Regions from separate parts of the Paraburkholderia sp. BL27I4N3 genome, predicted to be linked through region 3. Evidence: riboswitches for the same ligand, from Rfam matches in the RefSeq annotation. Region 3 holds a riboswitch; each other region holds the start of a gene.
The links. Region 3 has a riboswitch for cobalamin ahead of B0G71_RS15455 (TonB-dependent receptor domain-containing protein). Riboswitches for the same ligand answer to the same signal wherever they lie in the genome.

Region 1: another riboswitch for cobalamin. It lies ahead of cobG (precorrin-3B synthase); the one in region 3 lies ahead of B0G71_RS15455 (TonB-dependent receptor domain-containing protein).
Region 2: another riboswitch for cobalamin. It lies ahead of B0G71_RS33290 (CbtB-domain containing protein); the one in region 3 lies ahead of B0G71_RS15455 (TonB-dependent receptor domain-containing protein).
Region 4: another riboswitch for cobalamin. It lies ahead of cobA (uroporphyrinogen-III C-methyltransferase); the one in region 3 lies ahead of B0G71_RS15455 (TonB-dependent receptor domain-containing protein).

The regions. Positions count from the first base shown of each region.
Region 1 is NZ_QREJ01000001.1:5,505,700-5,511,378, forward strand. It holds gene cobM (precorrin-4 C(11)-methyltransferase) at 61-786, opposite strand; gene B0G71_RS25090 (cobalt-precorrin-6A reductase) at 833-1,561, opposite strand; gene B0G71_RS25095 (cobalt-precorrin-5B (C(1))-methyltransferase) at 1,558-2,655, opposite strand; gene cbiE (precorrin-6y C5,15-methyltransferase (decarboxylating) subunit CbiE) at 2,655-4,052, opposite strand; cobalamin riboswitch at 4,137-4,316, shown strand; gene cobG (precorrin-3B synthase) at 4,400-5,679, shown strand, end outside.
Region 2 is NZ_QREJ01000001.1:7,337,371-7,343,049, forward strand. It holds gene B0G71_RS33265 (alpha/beta hydrolase) at 1-431, shown strand, start outside; gene B0G71_RS33270 (MFS transporter) at 428-1,786, shown strand; gene B0G71_RS33275 (alpha/beta hydrolase) at 1,806-2,828, shown strand; gene B0G71_RS33280 (hypothetical protein) at 2,928-3,368, shown strand; gene B0G71_RS33285 (histidine phosphatase family protein) at 3,387-3,974, opposite strand; cobalamin riboswitch at 4,038-4,180, shown strand; gene B0G71_RS33290 (CbtB-domain containing protein) at 4,219-4,440, shown strand; gene B0G71_RS33295 (CbtA family protein) at 4,452-5,192, shown strand.
Region 3 is NZ_QREJ01000001.1:3,392,065-3,397,743, forward strand. It holds gene B0G71_RS15445 (ABC transporter ATP-binding protein) at 1-716, opposite strand, end outside; gene B0G71_RS15450 (iron ABC transporter permease) at 716-1,768, opposite strand; gene B0G71_RS15455 (TonB-dependent receptor domain-containing protein) at 1,799-3,700, opposite strand; cobalamin riboswitch at 3,791-4,062, opposite strand; gene B0G71_RS15460 (ATPase) at 4,271-4,627, shown strand; gene B0G71_RS15465 (cell division protein ZapA) at 4,624-4,938, shown strand; RNA gene ssrS (6S RNA) at 5,072-5,253, shown strand; gene B0G71_RS15475 (EVE domain-containing protein) at 5,361-5,679, shown strand, end outside.
Region 4 is NZ_QREJ01000001.1:5,179,897-5,185,575, forward strand. It holds gene cobN (cobaltochelatase subunit CobN) at 1-1,619, opposite strand, end outside; gene cobW (cobalamin biosynthesis protein CobW) at 1,626-2,717, opposite strand; cobalamin riboswitch at 2,906-3,199, opposite strand; cobalamin riboswitch at 3,268-3,519, shown strand; gene cobA (uroporphyrinogen-III C-methyltransferase) at 3,758-4,534, shown strand; gene B0G71_RS23635 (cobalamin biosynthesis protein) at 4,531-5,004, shown strand; gene cobO (cob(I)yrinic acid a,c-diamide adenosyltransferase) at 5,001-5,603, shown strand; gene B0G71_RS23645 (cobyrinate a,c-diamide synthase) at 5,607-5,679, shown strand, end outside.

The DNA of each region.
Region 1 (5,679 bases), 2.1 Mb from region 3:
TGTGAGCTAATCCGCGCACTGTGTGACGGTGCGCGGATGGGCTTTTTCACGCAGACGGTTTCAGTCTTTCGCGTACAGCGTCGAGTCGGCGAAGCCCTCGGCGGCCAGCACCTGGCCGACCAGGATCAACGCGGTCCGCTCGATGGAGGTCGTTTGCACCTTGCCGACAATATCGTCGAGCGTGCCGGTGATTGTCTCCTCGTCCGGCCAACTCGCGCGATAGATCACCGCGATCGGACATGCACCACCGTAATGCGGCCGCAATTCATTGACGATCCGCGCAAGGTGCCGCACGCCGAGATGAATCGCCATCGTTGCACGATGACGGGCGAGGTCGGCCAGTTGCTCGCCTTCGGGCATGCTGGTTTTGGTGGCGAAGCGCGTGAGGATCAGCGTCTGCGAAACATCGGGCAATGTGAGTTCGCAACCCAGCGTCGCCGCGCATGCCGCCGTGGCGGTAACGCCCGGCACGATCTCATAGGGAATCTTCAGTTCGCGCAGTCTGCGGATCTGTTCGCCGATCGCGCCGTACAGCGACGGATCGCCGGAATGCACGCGCGCCACGTCCAGACCTTTGTCGTGCGCGGCCGCAAGCAGCGCGACGATCTGATCGAGGTCGAGTTCGGCGGTGTTGACGACCTGCTGCGCCGCATGACCTTCGAGCACCGCGGCCGGCACGAGCGAACCCGCGTACAGGATTACCGGACAACTGCGCACGAGGCGCTGCCCTTTCACCGTGATCAGTTCGGGGTCGCCCGGACCCGCGCCGATAAAAAACACCGTCATTCACTACTCCCTGATTCGTTGAGGCGGCGTGGCATGCATGCGCGATTCAGACTGCGCGTTGCAGCGCGTCGAGCAGATCGGAAACGCTTTCGAATTCCCTCTCTGCTACCGGCAATTCAGGTCGGCGCAGCATCACGACCGGCAAACCGCGTTCACGCGCGACTTCGAGTTTTGCTTCAGTCGCCTGGCCGCCGCTATTTTTGCTGACCACCACGTCGAAGGCTTGCAGGGCGAATAGCGCACGCTCACCTTCGAGCGTGAATGGACCGCGCGCCGCGAGGATCCGCGCACGCGGCGTGTCGGCGTGCGCTTCGAGACAACGCACGACCCAGAACTGATGCGGCGGAATCTCGTCGAGATGCGCGAGCGGTTCGCGGCCGAGCGTGAAGAGCGGCTTTCTGAACGGCGCGAGCGCATCCGTGAGTTCACTCCAGTCGCCGACCATGCGCCAATCGTCGCCGGCTTGCGGTTGCCACGCCGGGCGGCGCAATGCCCAATACGGCGCGCGCGCGGCGCGGCTCGCCTCGGCCGCGTTCGCGCTGATTTGCGCGGCATACGGGTGCGTCGCGTCGATCACGAGATCGATACCTTCACCGGCAATGTAACGCGTCATAGCTTCGCTGCCGCCAAAGCCGCCGACTCGCACCGTGCACGCCAGATCGTCAGGCACCTTGCCGAGGCCGGCGAGACTATACACGTGCTCGGGCGCGAGTTGCCGCGCGATCCGCAATGCGTCGCCTGTGCCGCCGAGCAGCAGAATCCGCTTCGTTTTCATTGCGCGGCTCCGATCAGCTTACCCTGGCGATCGATCGCGAACATTTCGACGTTGACCTGCGGCGGCACGATCTCGCGCGCTACCGCCAGCGCATGCCGGCAGACGATATCGCCGAGCGGCACCTGCCGCGCGCGCGCCAACGCGACCGCCTGCTGACTCGTGTTGGCTGCGCGGATCGCCGCCTGAAGCGCGTCGTCGGCGCCCTGTTCGGCGGCCCATTGCGCGAGCCGCTCGAGGTCGATGCTCGAATTGCGGCTATGCAGATCGAGATGACCCGCCGCCAGCTTGCTGAGCTTGCCGAAGCCGCCGCACACGCTCAGGCGCTCGACCGGCGCGCGCTTCATATGCTTGAGCACCGCGCCGACGAAGTCGCCCATTTCGATCAGCGCGATATCCGGCAGGCCGTAGTGCGCGCGCATCGCGTCCTCGCTCGCGTTGCCGGTGCAGGCGGCGAGATGGGTATAGCCGTTGGCGCGCGCGACGTCGATCCCCTGATGAATCGACGCGATATACGCCGAGCACGAAAACGGACGCACAATGCCGGTGGTGCCGAGGATCGACAGCCCGCCGAGAATGCCGAGACGCGGGTTCATCGTTTTCAGCGCCAGCGCTTCGCCGCCTTCCACGCCGATCGTCACTTCGAAGCCGCCGCCGTACGCATGCTCCGCCGCGAGTTCGGCCAGATGCTCGGTCATCATTCTGCGCGGCACCGGGTTGATGGCGGGTTCGCCGACCGGCAGCGTCAGCCCCGCGCGCGTCACCGTGCCGACGCCCGGCCCCGCGCGAAATATCACGCCCGCTTCGGCGATGAGGCGCACGCGCGCGAAAACGACGGCGCCGTGCGTGACGTCGGGATCGTCGCCGGCGTCCTTGATCGTGCCGGCTTCCGCGCCTTCATCGCCATTGCCGATCAGGCGGCAGAACACCAGCGGCATCGGCACATGCTGGCCCTTCGGCAACACGATCTCCGCCACTTCGCTGACGACACCCGCGAGCAACAGACGCGCCGCCGCCAGCGACGTCGCGGTGGCGCAACTGCCGGTCGTGTAGCCGCTACGCAGCGGCGCGGGTTGTTCGGGGGTTTCTTCGCGCATCAGGGTTCGGGGGATGGGTCGGTGGGGGTGGCGCCGGCCGTGTTCGTCGCTTTCGTCGAGTTGGCGACATTCGTGGCGCTCATACCGCTTCCGGCACTTGCGGCACGCCTGGCATTCGGCACATTCGCCGCATCCGCCGCATTCGCCGCGTTAATCACGGTTTCGGTTCCCACGAGGTTCACGCCCTCGCCGCTCGCCGGCTTCGTCACCTCCAGCAGCGTGATCGGCAACGCCTGCCGCCACGTATCGAATCCGCCAAGCGGTTGCGCGTCCGCCAATGCGATCCGTGTCAACGTCCCGCCATGCCGCTCGCGCCACGCCGCCAACACCGCCTCGCCTTGCAAGGTGACCGCATTGGCGACCAGCCGCCCGCCTTCGCGCAGACCTGCCCAGCATGCCTCCAGCACGCCCGGCACGGTCACGCCGCCGCCGATGAACACGGCATCCGGCACTGGCAACCCCTGCAGCGCCTCAGGCGCGCGCCCCGCCACGAGTTGCAGCCCCGGCACACCTAACGCATCGCGATTGTGTTCGATGAAACGTTGCCGTTCCGCGTGCCCTTCAATCGCAATCGCGCGACAGGTGGAATGCACGCGCATCCATTCGATGCCGATCGAGCCGCTGCCCGCGCCCACATCCCACAGCAATTCGCCGGGCGTCGGCGCGAGGCGCGCGAGCGTGATCGCGCGCACGTCCCGCTTGGTCAACTGGCCGTCGTGACGAAACGCATCGTCGGGCAAACCGCAGGTCAGCGGCAGACGCGGCGCGCCTTCGGTAGCACGGCAGTCGAGCGCGATCAGGTTCAACGCGGCCACCTCGCCCGCGGACCACTGATCCGCGCGGCCGTCGATGCGCCGCTCCAGTTCGCCGCCCAGGTGTTCCAGCACACTCATGCGGGTCGCCCCGTAACCGCGTGCGTTCAGCAATGCCGCGAGCGCCGCGGGCGTGCGCCCGTTCGCGCTGAGCACGAACATGCGCGCGCCGTCATGCAGATGCGCGTTCAGCGTGGGCAACGGCCGCCCCACCAGCGACACCGTCGCGACATCCTGCAACGGCCAGCCGAGCCGCGCGGCCGCCAGCGACAACGACGACGGCGCCGGCAGCACCCGCAATTCTCCTGCCGGCAATTGCCGCGCGAGTGTCGCGCCGACGCCGAACAGCATCGGATCGCCGCTCGCCAGCACGCACACGGCTGCGCCGCGCTCGGCCAGCAAGGGTGCGAGATCGAAGGGACGCGGCCAGGCGGCACGGCGCGCGGCGAGACACGCGGGCAGCATCGCCAGATGACGTTCGCCGCCGTACACCACCGACGCTTCCAGCAAGGCCCGCCGCGCGGGCCGCCCCAAGCCGGCGAAGCCGTCGTCGCCTATGCCCACCACCGTCAGCCACGCGGGCATGCATCCATCCTCATTCTGTGTCTTCAAATAATGCGCTGTGCCACGCCGATCAAAGCGTCCAGCCTCGTTGTGCTGTTCGAAAAAAGGCATAATACAGCCGCCGGTGCCCTTCGGGGCCGAAGAGGGAACACAGTGCCACTGTGGCTGCCCCCGCAACTGTATGCAGCGAGTCCGCCTGCGCTCCACGCCACTGGTTCGACCGGGAAGGCCGCGGCGGACCATGACCTGCCAGCCAGGAGACCTGCCGGCGAGACTGTTCGTGCCAGCCAACATCGGGCGGGGTGTACCGATGCCGCAGCCATGCCCGCCTCACGGCATGCTCGGGCCGTCGCGCGACGCTAAACCCGGTGTCCGTCTTGAATCAAGCAACGCCCTCCACCGTTTTATCCGACGCGGCCGCCACGCTGCGGCCCTCGGCGTGTCCGGGGCTGCTGCGCATCGTTGCCGCGCGCGACGGCGGGATTTGCCGGATCAAACCGCCCGGCGGCGAATTGAGCGCGGCGCAGGCTCGGGCGATCGCGGAGGCTAGCGCGCGGCACGCGGGCGGGGTGATCGAGTTGACCAATCGCGCGAATGTGCAGGTGCGTGGCGTGAAGCGCGGTGAAGAGGCGGCTTTGATCGCGGCTTTGATCGACGCGGGTCTTGGGCCGATGCCGGCGAACGGCGTGGCGGGCCCTGGGAACACGGCGGCGGCCAACGCTGTGAATGCAGTTGCCGCCAGCGCCGTGAACGCAGACGCGAAGAGCGCTACAGATGCCGAAGCCGCGAACGCAGTGAATGAATGGGCCTCGAAAGCCCCGGACGCAGCAGCGCAGCGAGTGGGCACTGCCCACGCACTCTCCGCCGCAGCCGCAGCCGACGACGTCCGCAACGTCATGATCAGCCCCGCTGCCGGACGCGATCCGTTCGCGCTATTCGACACACGCCCGCTGTGCGCCGAGTTGCTCGCTATGCTGCAAAGCGAAGCGCGTTTCGCGGCGCTGTCGCCGAAATTCGCACTGTTGCTGGACGGCGGCGAACGGCTCGCGAGAGTGGACCATCCGCACGATGTGTGGCTCGCGGCGTCGCAAGAGGCGGACGGCGTGCGGTTCGTGTTCGGGTTCGCGGGTTGTCCGCCTGTGAGCGCCTATGCCGGCGCGCTTATGCAACGCCAAAGCACCGCGCTTGCAAAACCGGGCGTGAACAACACAGGCGCACTAGCCGCAATCCTGCCTTCACAAGTCCCGGCCCTGGTACGCGCGCTGCTCCTGACATTCCTCGACCTCGCCGCCGCCGACGCCACACGCATGCGCCACCTGCTAACCGCGCCGCATTCCGTCGACGCGGTACTGCATCACGCCGAGCAATATCTCGACTTCCCGCTAACGCGAAACGCGAATCTCGCGAACTGGCATCGCGCTACACCAGCCGACGCCAACCTTCGCCTCGGCGCCCACGCCCAACGCGAGCCCGGAGCGTGGCACGTCGGCGGTCAGCCACCGCTAGGACGTCTCGATGCAGACACACTCACGGGACTCGCGACGCTTTCGCAACAGCACGGTAGCGCCACGCTTCACCTGACACCCTGGCAAAGCGTGCTATTACCCGACATCGCCACGCACGCCGTTCCGACCTTGTTGTCCGGCCT
Region 2 (5,679 bases), 3.9 Mb from region 3:
CGTCCACGTATGCGTATTTCGACGCGCAACGGCCTGACGCGCAAGGCATTGCCGCGCCGTTCGATGCCGCGCAATGTCCCGACTTCAATCAATGGAAATACGGCATGGACAACCGGCCGCCGTATCTCGACGACCGCACGCCCGCGCAACTCGAAGCGATCTATGCGTCGCGCCGGGTCGACTACCTCGTCGGCGGCGCTGATGACGATCCGCAGCAGAGCGCGCTCGACAGAACCTGTGCTGCCGAAGCGCAAGGGCCGCAACGCGTGGCGCGCGCAGAAGCGTACTACCGGTATATCCAGTCGCGTCATCCAGACGGCCTGAAGCAGCACTTTCATATCGTGCCGGGCGTGGGGCACGACGGTGCGCGCATGTTGACGTCGGTATGCGCGCTGTCAGCAATGTTCGACACTTCGGGATGCGGGCAATGAGCGAAGCGACCTTCAATCAGCGCGACGGTGTCGCGGCTGGAGCCGATGCACCGAACAGCTTGAGTCCGTCGATGGTGCGTCGCGCGATCTTCGCCTCCGTGCTCGGCAATGGACTCGAGTGGTTCGACTTTCTGATCTACGGCTACTTCGCGAAGATCATCGCGCAAGTGTTCTTTCCCGGCGGCAGCGGCTTCGTGTCGATCATGCTGACGCTTGCGACGTTTGCCGTCGGTTTTATCGTGCGACCGATCGGCGGCATTCTGCTCGGCATCTACTCGGACCGCGCGGGACGACGCAAGGCGCTCTCGCTGCTGATCATTTCGATGGCGGCCAGTACATTGCTGATGGGTCTCACGCCGGGCTATGCGAGCATCGGCATCGCTGCGCCGCTGTTGGTGGTCCTTGCGCGCTTATTGCAGGGGCTATCCGTGGGCGGACAGTTCGCGACGGCTTCCGCGATGCTGGTCGAGTACGCGCCCTCGCACAAGAAGATGTTCTACGGCAGCTTCAACATGTCGGCCCAGGCGTTCGCGTTGCTGCTGTCGTCCGGCGTCGGCTATCTGCTGACCACGCAGCTCACGCATGAGCAACTGGTGGCGTGGGGCTGGCGTTTGCCGTTTCTGTTCGGCGCGCTGGCGGGGCCGTTCGGCTTCTATATCCGGCATCGCGTGGCCGAGTCGCCGGAGTTCGAGCGCCTGCTCGAGCACAAGGAAAAACCGCTGCGCGTCACGATCCGCCAGTTCTTCCGCGACAACGGCGACGCGGCGATTTGCGCGATGGGTGTGATTATCGTCGGCGCGGCGACAAATTATGTTTGGCATTCCTATCTCTCGGTGTATGTCGAACGGCAATTGCATTTGCCGTTGTCCACCGCGTTGCTCGGCGCGTTCGTGTCCGGTGTGCTGAATCTGTTTCTGTTTCCGCTGTCCGGCAAGCTCGCCGATCGTTATGGCGCATACCGGCTGTTCTATCCCATCGTGATCGCGTGGATGGTCTGCGTGTATCCGCTTTATCACTTCGTCGTGACGAATCCGACGCCGGGGCACCTGTTCATCGCGCAGATGATCGCGACGCTGTTCCTCGCCGCGATGTCCGGCGCGCATCCCGGCATGCTCGCGACCTTGTTCCCCGTGCGCAGCCGTTCGGCGGGCGTGGCGCTGTCGTACAACATTGCGGTGACGCTGTTCGGCGGCATGGCGCCGCTCACCATCACCGGCTTGACGCGCGTGACCGGCAGCAGCCTCACGCCCGCGTTTTACCTGATTTTTGCCGGCTTCGTGTCGCTCGCGATGGTGTACTTCACGCGCGCCGGACGCATGTCGAGCGGCGCGGCGGCTAGACCCGCCACTCATTGATCGACCACGAGCCTATTGCATGACCCAGCCTTTCATCACAGACGACGAACGCGCGCCGAATGAACATCCGGTCGCGGTCGTGGCGAGCCGGCATCTGAGCGTCACGACGCGAGCCGGCAGCGGCACCGTGCCGGTGTTTTCCAACGGCGACTGGCTCGCGCCGACGCGCGATGTCCAACGCGCCGTGATTCTGATTCATGGCCGCCTGCGCAACGGCGACACGTATTTCGAACTCGCGCAGCGTTCGTGCGCGCTTGCCGGCGGCAGCGCGGCCGATACGCTGCTGATCGTGCCGCAGTTTCTCGCGACTGCGGATGTCGACGCGCATGAGCTGCCGCCGTCCACTTTGCATTGGGACTGGACGAGCTGGATGGCCGGCGAGAACGCCGAAGGTCCCGCGCCGATCAGTTCGTTCGATGTGCTGGACGCGATTGTGGACACGCTGGCGTCGCGCGAGCAGTTCGCATCGCTCGCCGAGGTGGTGATCGCGGGACACTCGGGCGGCGCGCAGGTCGTGCAGCGCTACGCGGTAGTAGCGCGAGACGAGGCGTCCCTCGCGGCGCGCGGTATCGCGCTGCGCTATGTGGTCGCGAATCCTTCGTCGTATGTGTACTTCGATGCAATGCGGCCGATTGGGTCGGTTGCGTCCGCTGTGTCCGGCGAGTTTGCGGCGTTCGATCAGGCGAGGTGTCCGTCGTTCAATCGCTGGAAGTATGGGCTCGAGGATTTGCCCGCTTACTCTCGTGACGCGGCTTCAGCGGCCACGCTCGAAGCGCGTTACGCGCAACGTGACGTGACCGTGCTGCTCGGCGGCGCGGATTGCGATCCACGGCATCCGGCTCTCGACCGTTCGTGCGCCGCGCTGGCGCAGGGTGAACACCGGCTCGGGCGCGGGCTGGCTTATGCGCGCTATATGGCGTTGCGGCATCCCGAAGGATTGGCGAAGCATCGGACGTTTGTGATCGATGGTGTCGGGCACGATGCCAAGGGGATTTTCGGGTCGGCGCAGGGGCTGGCGGCTTTGTTCGGTACTGGATTGTAATGACGGTGACTGAAGCGCGGTCTTGAGTAATCCGCGTTCATGGGCATGAAGCGTGCTACCGCGCTGGTACCTGCGAGTGACTTCAAGGACCGCGTCGACATGAACAGAACCCGATTGCTTGCCACCGCGCTCGCCGCTGCGTCGCTGGGTGTTTTGCTGACCGGCGGTGCGTATGCCGACGATGCGCCTAGCCCTTGCACATCCCTGAAGCGGATCGTCGCGGCGGCCCCTGGCGGGCTCGCGTCATTGACGTCGGACGACGGCAAGGGCGTCGCGCAACCTTACGGCGACGACGCGCAATGTTCGGCGAGTCACGGTGCCTATCAATGCACGTGGACGCCGCATCACGACGCCGGATCGAATGCCGACGCGCTGCAAGCTGTCGCGGCGGACGTCGCATCGTGTCTGCCCGACGCGACGCACGATCAGAATTCGCCGGGACGTCAGCACTTTTATCTGGGCGCGAAGGGTAAGCGGACCGATATCACACTGACGCCGACCGGGTCGAACAAGCTGCGTCTGGTGGTGTCGGGTAAATAAGCCGCCCGGCGAGAGCGGCTAGTGTGTCGCCGGCCACCATGTCCAGCCACGCGATGATCGCCGCAACTCGATGATCGAAAGCGGTGCGATTTCAATACGCGGAAATACGACGGGCGATGCTCCGAGCGCATACACGATCGCTGCCCGCAGCACGGGCGCGTGGGTGATGGCGATCACGTTGCTCGATGCACGATCCGTCCCGCCGTCTAACAACGTTTCGAGCCATTCTCGTACCCGTTTCACGAGTTGACTGAACGACTCGCCGCCGTGAGGCGCGGCGTCCGGATCGCGCGTCCATGCGGCGACGTCTTGCGGCGCTTCGGCGGCGAGGTCGGCGAGCCGCCGTCCTTGCCATGCGCCGTAGTTCAGATCCGCCAGGCCGGCGTCGACCGACGCCGTGAGGCCCAGCGCCGTCGCCGTTTCGCGCGCGCAGGCGGCCGGGCTGACGAAAGCCGGCGCGTCTTCCGCGACCGCCAGGCGCAAGCCTGCGGCGTGGGCTTCGGCTTCTGCGAGGCCGCGGGCGTCGAGTGAATCGTCGGCGGGAAAACGGCCTGCGCGCTGGGCCGCGGTCGATGCGTGGCTGACCAGTAACAGCCTTGTGTCCATTCCGTTCATGTCCTATCAAGCCACGTCCCGAAGCCCAACGCCGGCGGCATGAAACGTGTGTTTTGCGTTGCCGGGTGCCGAAGTTTAGCGCGTAGAATAGCGGGACTGCGAAGCGCGGAAGCCGGTGAGAGCCCGGCGCGGTCGCGCCACTGTAATCGGCAGCACAAGCCGAAAGCCAGACCTGAGCTTCGCACCAATCCTCTGCAATGACTATCGGGGCGCGTTACCCCAGGAGATGTCCATCATGACCGAAGCTGTTTTCGATCCCGCCAATCAGCCTGTTGCTCAACCCACGCCGATTCCGCTGCGCGAGTTGCTGCCCTGGGTCGTGTTCGGCGGTTTGCTGTTGCTGCTCGCGCTTTACTTCGTGGGTGCGGAACAGGGTGCCACCTCGCTGGTGCCGGGCATGTACGTGCATGAGTTCGTGCACGACGGCCGCCATCTGCTCGGCTTTCCCTGCCACTAACGGAGTCGACCATGGTGGGTAAATTGTTGGTACGCGGGATGCTTGCTGGCATCGTCGCGGGACTCCTCACGTTCGGATTCGCCCGGGTAGTGGGCGAGCCGCAGGTCAATCAGGCGATTTCATTCGAAGAAAAGGCCGACGCCGCGAAAGGCGAGGCGCCCGAGCCTGAGATGGTGAGCCGCGACACGCAGCGGGGTATCGGCTTGTTGACTGGCGTGCTGACTTACGGCGCGGCATTCGGCGGCTTGTTCTCGCTGGTCTTCGCTTACGCTTATGGCCGAGTGGGCGCGTTGAGCCCGCGCGCGTTGTCCGCATGGCTTGCGCTTGGCGCGTTCATTGCGCTCGCGATCGTGCCGAATCTGAAGTATCCGGCGAACCCGCCCTCGGTCGGCGACCCTGAGACGATCGGGACGCGCACGGGGCTGTTCTTCCTGATGATTGCGATCTCGCTGGCGGCGATGGTCTTCTCGCTCAAGGTGCGGCGCCGTGCGGCGATGAAACTTGGCGCGTGGAACGGCTCGATCGTGGGGGCGGTGGTGTTCATCGTGATCATCGCGGCGGTGCAGTTGTCGATGCCCGCGATCAACGAAGTGCCGGAGGCTTTCCCGGCGGTGCTGCTGTGGAAATTCCGCGTCGCGGCGCTCGGCATGCAGGCGATTATGTGGGCGACGATCGGGCTGCTGTTTGGCGCACTGGTCGAGCGGATTGCGTTGATGCGGGTGGCGGGGCGGTCGGCGGTGAAGTCGGCTTGATTGGCATGACGAGTGCGGCCGCTTCGGCGGTTGCGCTCGGCGGTTTGCTTGCCGTGCTTCGCTCTCCGCAGTTTGCGCGCAGTGGTCAAGATGGGTTCTGCGTCAAGGAGTTGGGGCGGTTGTGGGGTGGTTATCCACAGGCTTGCGAACAATTTCTGTGGATAAATTCGCCCGCGACGCTCAAGAGCTACAAACATCTGTTCCGTTCGAATTTAACAACCTGGTTGCTGGCACACGGCCTCCGGTTGTCCGCATCATTGGGACACGGCAGGTGTTTTGCGTGACCATTCAGGGCGACTCCGGTCGCCCTTTTTCATCTTGTCGCTTGCTGCGCGTTCCCGGATTTGTCCGATGTCACGGCTGCGTACACGACCCGCGCATTGATTCTGCATGTCGGCACAATTCCCCTCCTGATCTGCGGACACTCTCTCGTTGCCTGCGCCGACGCCAGCCCGATGGCCCGTGTCGATGCACGATACATAACATG
Region 3 (5,679 bases):
GGCGTCAGGACGTCGTGCACCGGTCCGGCGTACACGCCGCCCGCGCCGTCGAGCAGCAGCGCATGCGTGGCAAAGCGGCGCGCGAGGTTCAGGTCGTGGCATGAAAACATCACTGTACGCCGAGGCTCGCGCGTCCACGTGGCCAGCGCTTCGAGGCAGTCGATCTGATGATGCAGATCGAGATGCGACAGCGGTTCGTCGAGCAACAGCAACGGCGCGTCCTGGCACAGCACCGCCGCCAGCGCCACGCGTTGCCGCTCGCCGCCCGAGAGCGACAGCACATCGCGCGCGGCGAATGCGGTGAGTCCCAACAGATCCAGCGCCGCGTGCGCGGCTTCGCGATCCGCTTCGCGCTCCCAGCCCCAACCGCTGAGATGCGGGAAGCGGTTCAGCATCACGATATCGAGCACGCTCGCGCTGAATGCATCGAGCGCGCTTTGCGGCATCAGCGCGCGGCGTTGCGCGAGCGGCATTGGCGGCCAGTCGGCGAGGCGCACGCCATCGAGTTCGACATGTCCCGCCGACGGTTGCAGCAAACCGGCGAGCGTGGAGAGCAAAGTCGTCTTGCCCGCGCCGTTCGGGCCGGCGATGCACCAGATCTCGCCGGCGTAGAAGGTATGCGTGAAGGCGTCGAGCAAAGTGCGGGCGCCGACACGCAAGGTCAGACGTTGCGCGCTGAGGGTAGCCGCATGAGAAGGAGCGTGACGGGTTTGCATCATCGGCGCCTGCGCAGCAGCATCCACAGAAACACCGGCACACCGATGATCGACGTGATCACGCCGACCGGCAACTGCGCCGGCGCGATCACGGTGCGCGCGATCAGGTCCGCGCCCATCACCGCGACGCCGCCGCCGAGTGCCGCGGCCGGCAGCAGCATGCGCTGATCGTTGCCGAACGCGAGCCGCAGCATGTGCGGCACGACCAGTCCGACAAAGCCGATGGTGCCCGCCGTCGTCACCGCCGCGGCCGCCGCGAGCGAGGCCACCAGATACACCCGCAGACGCAGCGGCATCACCGCGACGCCTAACGCCTGCGCGGCGGCGTCGCCACGCAGCAGCACATTCAGACGCGGCGCGGCGGGCACGATCGCAACCAGCACGATGACGAGCGCGACGAGCGCCGTCCACGGCATCGCGCCGCCGTTGAGGTCACCGGTCAGCCAGAACAGCATGCCGCGCAAGCGGTTATCGGGCGCGAGGTTGAGCAGCAAAGTAATCAGCGCGCCCCAGCCCGCTGCGATCACCGCGCCGGTCAGCAGCAAACGCGGCGACGTGTCCTGCGGTTCGCCGCGCCACAACTCGCGGCGCGCGAGGCCGAGCACCAGCAGGATCGACACGAACGCGCCGGCGAATGCGCTTGCGTCGACGATCCACCATGCGCAACCGGCGATCATCGCGACCAGCGCGAAGCTCGCCGCACCGCCCGATACGCCCAATACGTAAGGCTCGGCCAGCGGATTACGCAACAGCACCTGCAGCAAGGCGCCGGCCAACGCGAGCAACGCGCCGCAGGCAAAGCCGGCTACCGCGCGCGGCAATCGCAACGTGCGGACGATTTCCGCAGTCAGGTCGGCGGCGCCGACAGACGGCGCATGCGACGGCATCAGCGCCGCCAGCACGCGCATTGGCGCGAGCGATACGCTGCCGAGCGCGAGCGACGCCATCAGCACCGCCGCCGCAATCAGGGCGAGCGCCAGCCAGATCGCGGCCGCGCGCTTCGCGCTCATCACGCGCAACGTGGCGGGCATCGAACTCGCGTGGCGATTCATCGGCGCGAACTCAACGAGGAGGCGCAAGCGTTACTGCTGCTGCCAACCAACCGTGAGATACGCACCACGCCGTGGCGAGTTATACGAGTAGGCCGTTTCATAGTCCTTGTCCAACAGATTCTGGATTTGCGCGGCCACGTACCATGCTTTCGTGATGTTGTAGCGCGCCGACAGATTCACCACGCCATAGCCGCCCAGCTTGCCGCTGCTGTCGTTGCTCGGGCCGCTCACGATCCACTCGCCGCCCACCCGCCACCCGGCGATGCTGCGGTTCACCGTCAGCGCCCCGAAGCGCCGGGCGCGCCGCACGAGGTCGGCATCGTTGTCGAGGTCGACGGGATTTTGCAGCGTCAGCGACGCGCGCACGTCCGTCTTGCCGACATGGCCGCTCCACGATCCTTCGATGCCCTGCACCTTCGCATGCCCGACGTTCTCGGCCAGATAGATGCCGGGCGTCACCTGCTCGTAGTTAATCAGATTCGAATAGCGCGTCTGGAATGCGGAAAGGCGCATCACGCCGAGCGCATTCGATGCGTACTGCAGCGCGGCTTCGATCGAATGGCTGCGCTCCGGCTGGATCGCCGGATTGCCGCTGATCGGATAGTACAGATCGTCGAAGCTCGGCGCGCGAAACGAATCCGAATAGCTTGCGGTCACCTTCCAATGGCCGGTGATGTCGAAACCGTAGCCGAGATAGTAACTGTTCGCTCCGCCGAAATCGGAATACTGGTCGCGCCGCACGTTGGCCTGAAACTGGTTGCGCCCGAAGCGTCCCGTATAGCCGACGAAGCCCGAATCCACATGACGGTCCGGCGCCGCGAACGTGTCCGAATCGAGGCTTTGATCGAGATGCTCATAGCCGACCTGCAGTTTCTGCTGCGCGGCCAGCGCGAAATCGTTCTGCCATGTGTACTGGCGATTGTCTGTATCGAAGCGGCCGTTGTACACCCCGTTGGTGTTCGACACGCTGCGGTCGTCGCCTTCTGCGACGATGAAGTGCGTGGTCCACCAGTCGGTCAGCTTGCCGTTCGCGAACACCGAGACCTGGCGCACCTTGCTATACAGGTTGTTCAGATCGGTCGGCACGCCGTACGCGTTGTCGTAGCTGTTGTTGCCATTCGACTGCAAGTAGCTGGCGCCGGCGTCCCATTTGTCGTTGAACTTGTGGCGCAGCGAAGCCGAGATACTCTCGTTCAGATAGCCGTTCGCGTTCGGATTGGCGCTGGGCGCCTCCTTCGTATTCAGCGACGAGAAGCCGTCGTCCTTCGAACGCGCGAGCGAAATGCTGAAGGTCGTGTTGCCGTCCTTGTCCAATGCGCCGTTCACGCCCGCCTGCTGCGTCTGCGTGTGATAGCTGCCGTAGCTGAGCGAAAAATTGAAACGCGGCGGGTGATCGCCGCCGCTTTTCGTGAACACCTGCACCACACCGCCGATCGCGCCCGAGCCGTATAACGCCGACACGTTGCCGTTCACCACCTCCACGTGATCGATCTGGTCGAGTGGGATCTGCGCGAGTTGCGACGCACCCAGACTCACCGAATCGACGCGCACGCCGTCGATCAGCAGCAGCGATTGCGTCGACGACGCGCCGCGCAAAAAGAGGCTCGTCGTCGAACCGGGGCCACCTGTGCGCGAGATTTGCGCGCCGGGCGCGAGTTGCAGGAGGCCCGGCAAATCGGTCGCGGTGGTGTCGGCGATATCCTGCTGATCGAACAGCGAGGTCTGCGGGATCGTGTCGGCGAGCGCTTGCGGCGTGCGATCCGCGGTCACCACCACGGGCGACAGCACCGCCGAAGAGGACACCGAACTCGAAGAATCCGCCGACGGAGACGAAGCAGATGAAGCAGAAGATGAAGACGCGTCTTGCGCGTGCACGACGATCGGCAGGCTCGCAAAGGCGAGCAGCACCGCGCGGGCGAAGGGGGACAGCATGGGGTGAACGTCCTGTGGATAGCGTGCGCGGCCCGCTTCCCCGCAGGCCGATGCGTAACGAGGCGCCCGCGTATTTAACATTTTCGCGCGGGACGTGCCTCTCCCTCTGGCCGGTATCCGGGCTGGCGACGCATCGATCCCGCCTTCCCACGCGAGACGCGCAGTGGCACACTCGCGAGTTGAACTTCCAGCTCGCGAGCGGGATCGACTTGCATGACGAATGCGGTCGCTTACCGTTGCGGGGGCAGCGCAGGTTGGCGCGTTTAGATGAATCCAGATGAACCGCGCGCCCTGCTTCCCGTTTAACTGCGTGGGCCGTTGAAAAAAAGCCGCACGCGGGCACCAGAGTGCGGGCAGTTTAGGAGCGGCCTCGGAGTCCGTCAAGAATGGTGAGATCGCAGGCCATGTGTTCTGTTAAGTGCAGGCTCTTGTCCGACGCGTGAGTACTTTTTCATCATATGGTCGATAAAAAGCCTGCACAAAGCGATGTTGTTACGTCTCGAAACGAGACAATTGTCGGAACCTGCGACATTCCGCGCTAAAATGCGATGTCTTTAGAGGACGCAGCAGATGCTCACCGAACTCGAAACACTTTCACAAAATATCGGCAAGCTGATCGCGATCAGCCAGCGCCACAATGAGGCGCGACTCGCGCTCGAAGAGCAACTCGCGCAATCGCGCGCCGACGCCGAAGCCACGCGCACGGAACTTGCAATGCTGCGCGAGGAACGTAACGCGCTGCAGGCGGAACGCGACGCGCTTTCGGCGAAGATCGACGACGCACAAGTGCGCCTGAACGCGATCCTCGAGAAGCTGCCGCGTGCGCGCGCGCACAGTGAGCCGGACAACCAGCTCGATCTGCTCGAGCCGGCTCAGCAAGTTGCCGAAGCCGGGAGCGACGTGACCCGCCACGGAGAAAATGCATGACCACCAAGCAGATCGAAGTATCGATTCTCGGCGTGCCCTATCGCCTCGCCTGCTCGCCGGAAACGGAAGCGGCGCTGCTCGAAGCGGTTGCACGCGTCGACGCCGAAATGTCGAAGATCCGCAATAACAGCAACGTGCGCGGCACGGATCGCATTGCCGTCATGGCTGCGCTGTCGCTGGCATCGGAACTGCTTAGACTGCAATCGAGCGTGAGACACGGAGAAGCATTTCCCGCTGAAGAAATCCGGCGTACAATGCATCAAATGAACGAACAACTAGGTACTGTGATTGAGCAGTACAGCGTGCAATAAGGTACATGTGTTATCGTGCTGCCGGTCCTGAGATCGGCGGCGGATTCAAACGGAATGTGTGAGCACAAGGTGTGCAAGATTCAGCAAACGTTTGAGTTCAATCGGTAGTTCGTTTTTCAGCTTCATCGGTTTAGCTTCCCTGCCTGGTTCGCCAAGGTCATATATTCCTTGAACCAATGCCATGTGCACGGTTGCGGAAATTTGTAGCACGGGTGTGCGCGTCACTCTGTCTGATGTACCCGAAGTGTTGCTAACTGCGACCAATTCTGAACCCCCGGTTCAGGATGCCGGCCTAGCGGCTAAGGCGGGGACCTTATTTAGAACGGCATCGGACTTCGGTTCGGTGCCGTTTTTCTTTGGGCGCTGTTTTTTGTTGGCCGATTTCTTCCGCATCTTCAACCCCTTAACGTTCAATTCGATTCATGCGCTACTGGCTAATGAAGTCCGAACCGGACGAAGCAAGCATCGACCATCTCGCCAAGGCACCGCATCGCACATTGCCGTGGACCGGCGTGCGCAACTATCAGGCGCGCAATTTCATGCGCGACATGATGCAGGTCGGCGACGGTGTGCTGTTCTATCACTCGAGCTGTCCGGAGCCTGGCATCGCGGGCATTGCGGAGGTATCGTCCACTGCGTATCCCGACCCGACGCAGTTCGACAAGAAGAGTCCCTACTACGACGCGAAGTCGTCGCAGGAAACGCCCCGCTGGGTGCTCGTCGATGTGGTGTTCAAGAAGA
Region 4 (5,679 bases), 1.8 Mb from region 3:
CGCAACCAGAAATAGAACGCCAGATACGCATGCGGCGGCACGAGTTCGGCGTCGTGATAGCTCGCGTAGTCGCCCTGCTCGCGCGAACGCGACGGTTGAATGCCGACGAACACCTGTCCGCAACGCCAGCCCGCGATCATGAAGCGGCCGCGTCGCAGCGTCGGGTCGAGTTCCGGCGCGCCCCAACGCGCGTTCAACGCCTCGCGGGTTTCGGCGGGCAAGGCGTTGAAGTGCGCGAGATAGTCGTCGAGGGCGAGGCTCTGCAGTGCGGGACGCAGATCTCGCACGACCGGATCGTTGGTCACGCCTTCGGTGAGCTTTTTCAGCAGCGCATCGCCGCCCGAGGGCAAATCGGCCAGACGATAACCTTCGTCGCGCAGCATCGACAGAATGCCGACTACCGATGCCGGTGTATCGAGTCCCACGCCATTGCCGATGCGCCCTTCGCTCATCGGATAGTTGGCGAGGATCAGCGCGAGTTTCTTGTCCGCGTTATCGAGTGAACGCAGACGGCACCAGCGCCGGCTCAGTTCGGCGAGAAAACCCACGCGTTCAAGGTCCGCCTGATAACGCACCACGTCGACCTGAGTATGCGCACAGCGGTACGCGAGTCCCTTGAAACTGATCGCGCGCGTGATGATGCGGCCGTCCACTTCCGGCAGCGCGATATGCATGGCGATATCGCGCGAATTGAGGCCCTGATTGTCCTTGACCCAATCGTCGCGATTGCCGCCGCTCAGGATCACCTGGAGCACCGGGGCATCACCGGCGAGCGCGAGCGGCTCGGGGTCGTCGATCGCGGACGCGGCGAATGCGGTCGTATTCAGCACCAGCGCCACCTCGTGCTGCGCGCACAGCGATTGCACGACGTCGCGGCTCATCGCATCTTTCAGCGAGGTAATCGCGATCGGCAGCGGATTCAGACCTTGCGATTCGAGTGCGTCGATCAGCGCGTCGAACACCGCCGTGTTGGCAGCCTGCAGATGCGCCTTGTAGAACAGGATCGCCGCAACCGGTGCTCCCTGTTTCCAGCGCGCCTGCCAGTCGGCCATGGTCGGCGTATCGCGTTCGGGATGGTAGAGCGTGGCCGCGGGCAACGCGCGCGGCGGCGCAGGTTCGCGTCCCCAGCCGAAGGCGCGGTGGGCGATACAGCGCAGGAACGCCTCGGCATTTTGCGGGCCGCCTTCACGCAGATAGCGCCACAGTTGATGGCACAGATCCGCGCTTGCCGTGCTGCGCGCGAGCAGGTTCGGATCCTCCTGCAGATCGCCGGAGAACATCGCGAGCGTCTGCTGCTTGCGCTCGGCGAGCGCCACCACCTGCTCGATGCCGTAAGGCCAATACGCTTCGCCGCCCAGATGATCGACCACCACCACGCGCGCATGCTGCAAGACGTCTTCGAGATAAAAATCCACCGACGCCGGTTGCCGCAAATACGTGACGTTCGCGAGCCGCACGCTCGGGAAGCCTTCACCCAGCCGCGGAAAAACGCTCGCCAGCAGCGACAGCGTGGTGTCGGCGGAGCTGAGCACCACGATATCCGCGGGCTGCTGATCGATCCGGATCACGCCTTGCGTGTCGTCGACGAAACCGCCCGGCGTGGTGCGCAGCAGATGCATATGCGCTTACGCCTGCTGCGCTTCGACGCTCGACGGCATGCCCAGCGCCACGTCGAACGCACGTTGCAACGCCGGCTGATCGAGGTCTTCACCAATCAGCACGAAGCGGCTCGGGCCGCCTTCGCCGGCCTGCCAGCGTCGATCGAAATAGCTGTCGAAGCGGCGCCCAACGCCTTGAATCACCAGACGCATCGCCGCGCCCGGCAGCGCCGCGAAGCCTTTGACGCGATAGATCGTGTTGGTTTCGACAAGTTGTTGCAACGCGGCGATCACCGCCTCGCGCGACGACGCATTCGCCTGCACGACCACGGAGTCGAACTCGTCATGATGGTGGTCGGCGTCGTCGGCGGAGCCATGGTGATCGTGGCGCAAGTGGATCGTGTCTTCCGACGCCGCTTCGAGGCCCAGCAAGGTATGCAGATCGAGTTGGCCCATGTGTGCGCGAACGATCTTCACTTGCGGCGGAATTTCTTCGCGGATCGAAACTTCGACCGCGCTTTGCTGCGCGTCGTCGAGCAAGTCCGTTTTGTTCAGAATCACCAGATCGGCCGCGGACAACTGGTCTTCGAACAGCTCGTGCAGCGGCGACTCGTGATCGAGATTCGGATCGGCCTTGCGCTGCGCATCCACGGCGACCGGATTATCCGCAAACTGGCCGCTTGCCGCAGCCGGGCCGTCAACCACGGTGACCACGGCATCCACGGTGAAGCTGTTCTTTATCTGCGGCCAGTTGAACGCCTGCACCAAGGGCTTCGGCAACGCCAGACCCGACGTCTCGATCAGCACGTGGTCGATCTGCTCGCGGCGCTCCACGAGCTTTTCCATCACCGGGAAAAACTCTTCCTGCACGGTGCAGCACAAGCAGCCGTTTGCCAGTTCATACAGTTGGCCTTCGGTTTCGACGCCGTTTTCATCGCAACCGATGCCGCAACCCTTGAGGATTTCCCCGTCGATACCGAGTTCGCCGAATTCGTTGACGATCACCGCGATGCGCTTGCCGCCCGCATGCTGAAGAATATGCCGCAGCAGCGTAGTCTTGCCGCTGCCGAGAAAGCCCGTGACGATGGTGACGGGGATCTTGCGCATTTGAGTTTGCATCGTGAGGTCCATCCGTAGAGTTGCACGTGCACGCCGGCGTGTTTTTCAGCGTATGCCGAGGCAAACGGAGCAGACGCCCGGCCAGCCACGACCATAACAAAACACGGGGACGAAAGTCGGCGTTGCCGCGACAACAGAAAAACAGAAAGCGGGAATGAGTCATGAACGTAGCGCCGCATCCCCGCGGCGTTCGTCCTTCGTTATCTGGCCGGTATCCGGGCTGGCGAAAGCGCCGCTTCCCCTTCCCGGACGAGTGATTTCTCGCCCAGTGGTGATATGCCGACGCGGCCTTGCGCGTGGACATCGAAGCCGGCTCCGCGGCGCTAACCGACTGCGTTTGACACGGCAGTTAGCACCACATTTCGCTTACCGTTGCGGGGGCAGCACAGGTTGGCCCGATCCATGGCAGGTGGGCACCCTGTTTCCCGTTTAACTGCATGCGCACGAGCGCGCACACGAGCACCAAAGTGCGTGCGAGTGTAGGCCCGCCGCTCGGTGCCGTCAAGGAAACCCCAGGCCGCAAGCGCTTATCGGACGGGGCGCCATGTGCTATCGTATGCGCGCGTTTGGTGCCCGCACATGCATTCGCGTGTGCAGTTAAACGGGAAACAGGCAGCGCGCCCTGCGCTTAACCTGTGCTGTCCCCGCAACGGTAAGCGACCTGCGGCGCGATGTTTAATCGACTTGCGCCGCGCATGCGTTTTTTTAAGCCACTGTCCGGCAATTTCCAGCGAATGCGGACGGGAAGGCAAAGCGCGTGAGGCCGCCAGCCCGGATACCGGCCAGACGCGGAGGCGGCGAACCTCAGGGCAACATCCCGCCGCCGGACGCCGGAATCCGCGAGGGACGGATGCGAAGGCGCTAAAGCACGACGCAGAGTGTCCGCGTAGGCGAGTTTCGTGTGAAACTCGCTACGAACCACGCATTGCGCCATGCCTGAATCCGTAGCACTGCATGACCCCAACGTCCGCCGTCTGGCGACCCTTCGCGCTTTACCCTTTCCCGCTTGTCACGACATGGCGCCCGCCGTGCACGCCGCGATGACCCGCGCCTGGCTGATCGGCGCCGGCCCCGGCGACGTCGAACTCATGACCATCAAGGCCACCCGTGCATTGGCGCAAGCCGACGTGGTGCTGGTCGACGATCTGGTGAATCCTGAAGTGCTGCAATTCGCGCGCGCTGACGCGCTGGTCGTCTACGTGGGTAAACGCGGCGGTCATCCGTCGACACCGCAGGAAGGCATCGTCGCGCAGATGCTCGAACATGTGCGGGCCGGGCGCAGCGTCGCGCGTTTGAAAGGTGGCGATCCGTTCGTGTTCGGCCGGGGCGGCGAAGAACAGCAGGCGCTGCACGCGGCCGGTATCGAGGTGGAAGTCGTCAACGGCATCACGGCGGGAATCGCGGCGCCCGCGGCGATCGGGATTCCGGTCACGCATCGCGATCATGCGCAGGGCGTCGTGTTCGTCACCGGGCACGGCGCGGGCAGCGGCGAGCCCGACTGGGCCGCACTCGTGGCCACGCGCATGACGCTCGTGATCTACATGGGCATGCGGCGGCTCAACGATATCGTCGGCGCGCTGCTCGCGGCTGGCATGAGCGCCGATACGCCGTGCGCGGCGATCGAATCGGCCACCCGTCCCGAGCAACGCCACGCGCTGGCGCGGCTTGGTGAATTTGCCGACATCGTCGCGCGTGCTGGTCTCGGGTCGCCGGCAATCGTGGTGATCGGCGGCGTGGCGTCGCTCGCGTTGGCGCGTGAGGCGGCTCATGCGGAACGCGCTGCAACGCCGCCAGCGGACGGAACGGATACGCGATGAAAACGCTGAGCGTCGGCATCGGTTGCCGTTTGCATAGCTCGGCCGAGCAGATCGAAGCTGCGGTGCGCGCCGCGCTCGGCACGCATTCGTTCGACGAAATCCGTACCGTCGCCTCGCTCGACATCAAAGCCCGCGAAGCGGGCCTCCTCGAATTCTGCGCACGTCATGCGCTGCCGCTGACGTTCTTCAGCCTTGAACAGATCGCGGCGATGCCTGTCGCGGTGGCTTCGGCGGCAGTGCGCGAGCATCTCGGCGTGGACGGCGTCTGCGAGCCGTGCGCGCTGCTTGGCGCGGCGGCCGACGCCACAGCCGGGCTCGGTGAATCTGTCATAGGCCATGCGCCTCGTGCCACGCTCCTCGTGCGCAAAACCGTTTATGCCGGCGTCACCGTGGCGATTGCCTCAACCACCGCTCACGCCGCTCGCGCCGAACACCCAGACAACGACACACAGCAACAGGACCTGCCATGAAGACCGACCCCGAATCACATCAACGCATGACCGAGCGCCGCCGCGAAGGCCACGAGAAAAAACAGGCCAACGCCACCGTCGAAAAAGGCCTGCTGATCGTCAACACCGGCACGGGCAAAGGCAAAACTACTGCCGCATTCGGCATGGCCGTGCGCGTGCTGGGCCACGGCATGCGTCTCGGCGTGGTGCAGTTCATCAAGGGCGCGTTGCACACGTCTGAGCGCGACTTTCTCGGCGCGATCGCCAACTGCGATTTCGTCACGATGGGCGACGGCTACACCTGGAACACGCAGAACCGCGACGCCGATATCGCGACCGCGCGCAAAGGCTGGGATGAAGCGCGCCGCATGATCGAAAGCGGCGAGTACCAGATGGTGATCCTCGACGAACTGAACACGGTGCTCAAGTACGAATACCTGCCGCTCGATGAAGTCCTGTCGGTAATCGCCGCCCGCGCGCCGATGCTGCATGTGGTGGTCACCGGCCGTCACGCGCCGGACGCATTGATCGAAGCCGCCGACCTCGTCACCGAAATGCGCATCGTCAAGCATCCGTATCGCGAGCAAGGCGTGAAAGCGCAGCGCGGCGTGGAGTTCTGAGCGATGGCCGCGTGCCCCGCCCTGTTCATCAGCGCGCCTGCTTCGGGTCAAGGGAAGACCACGATCACCGCGGGTC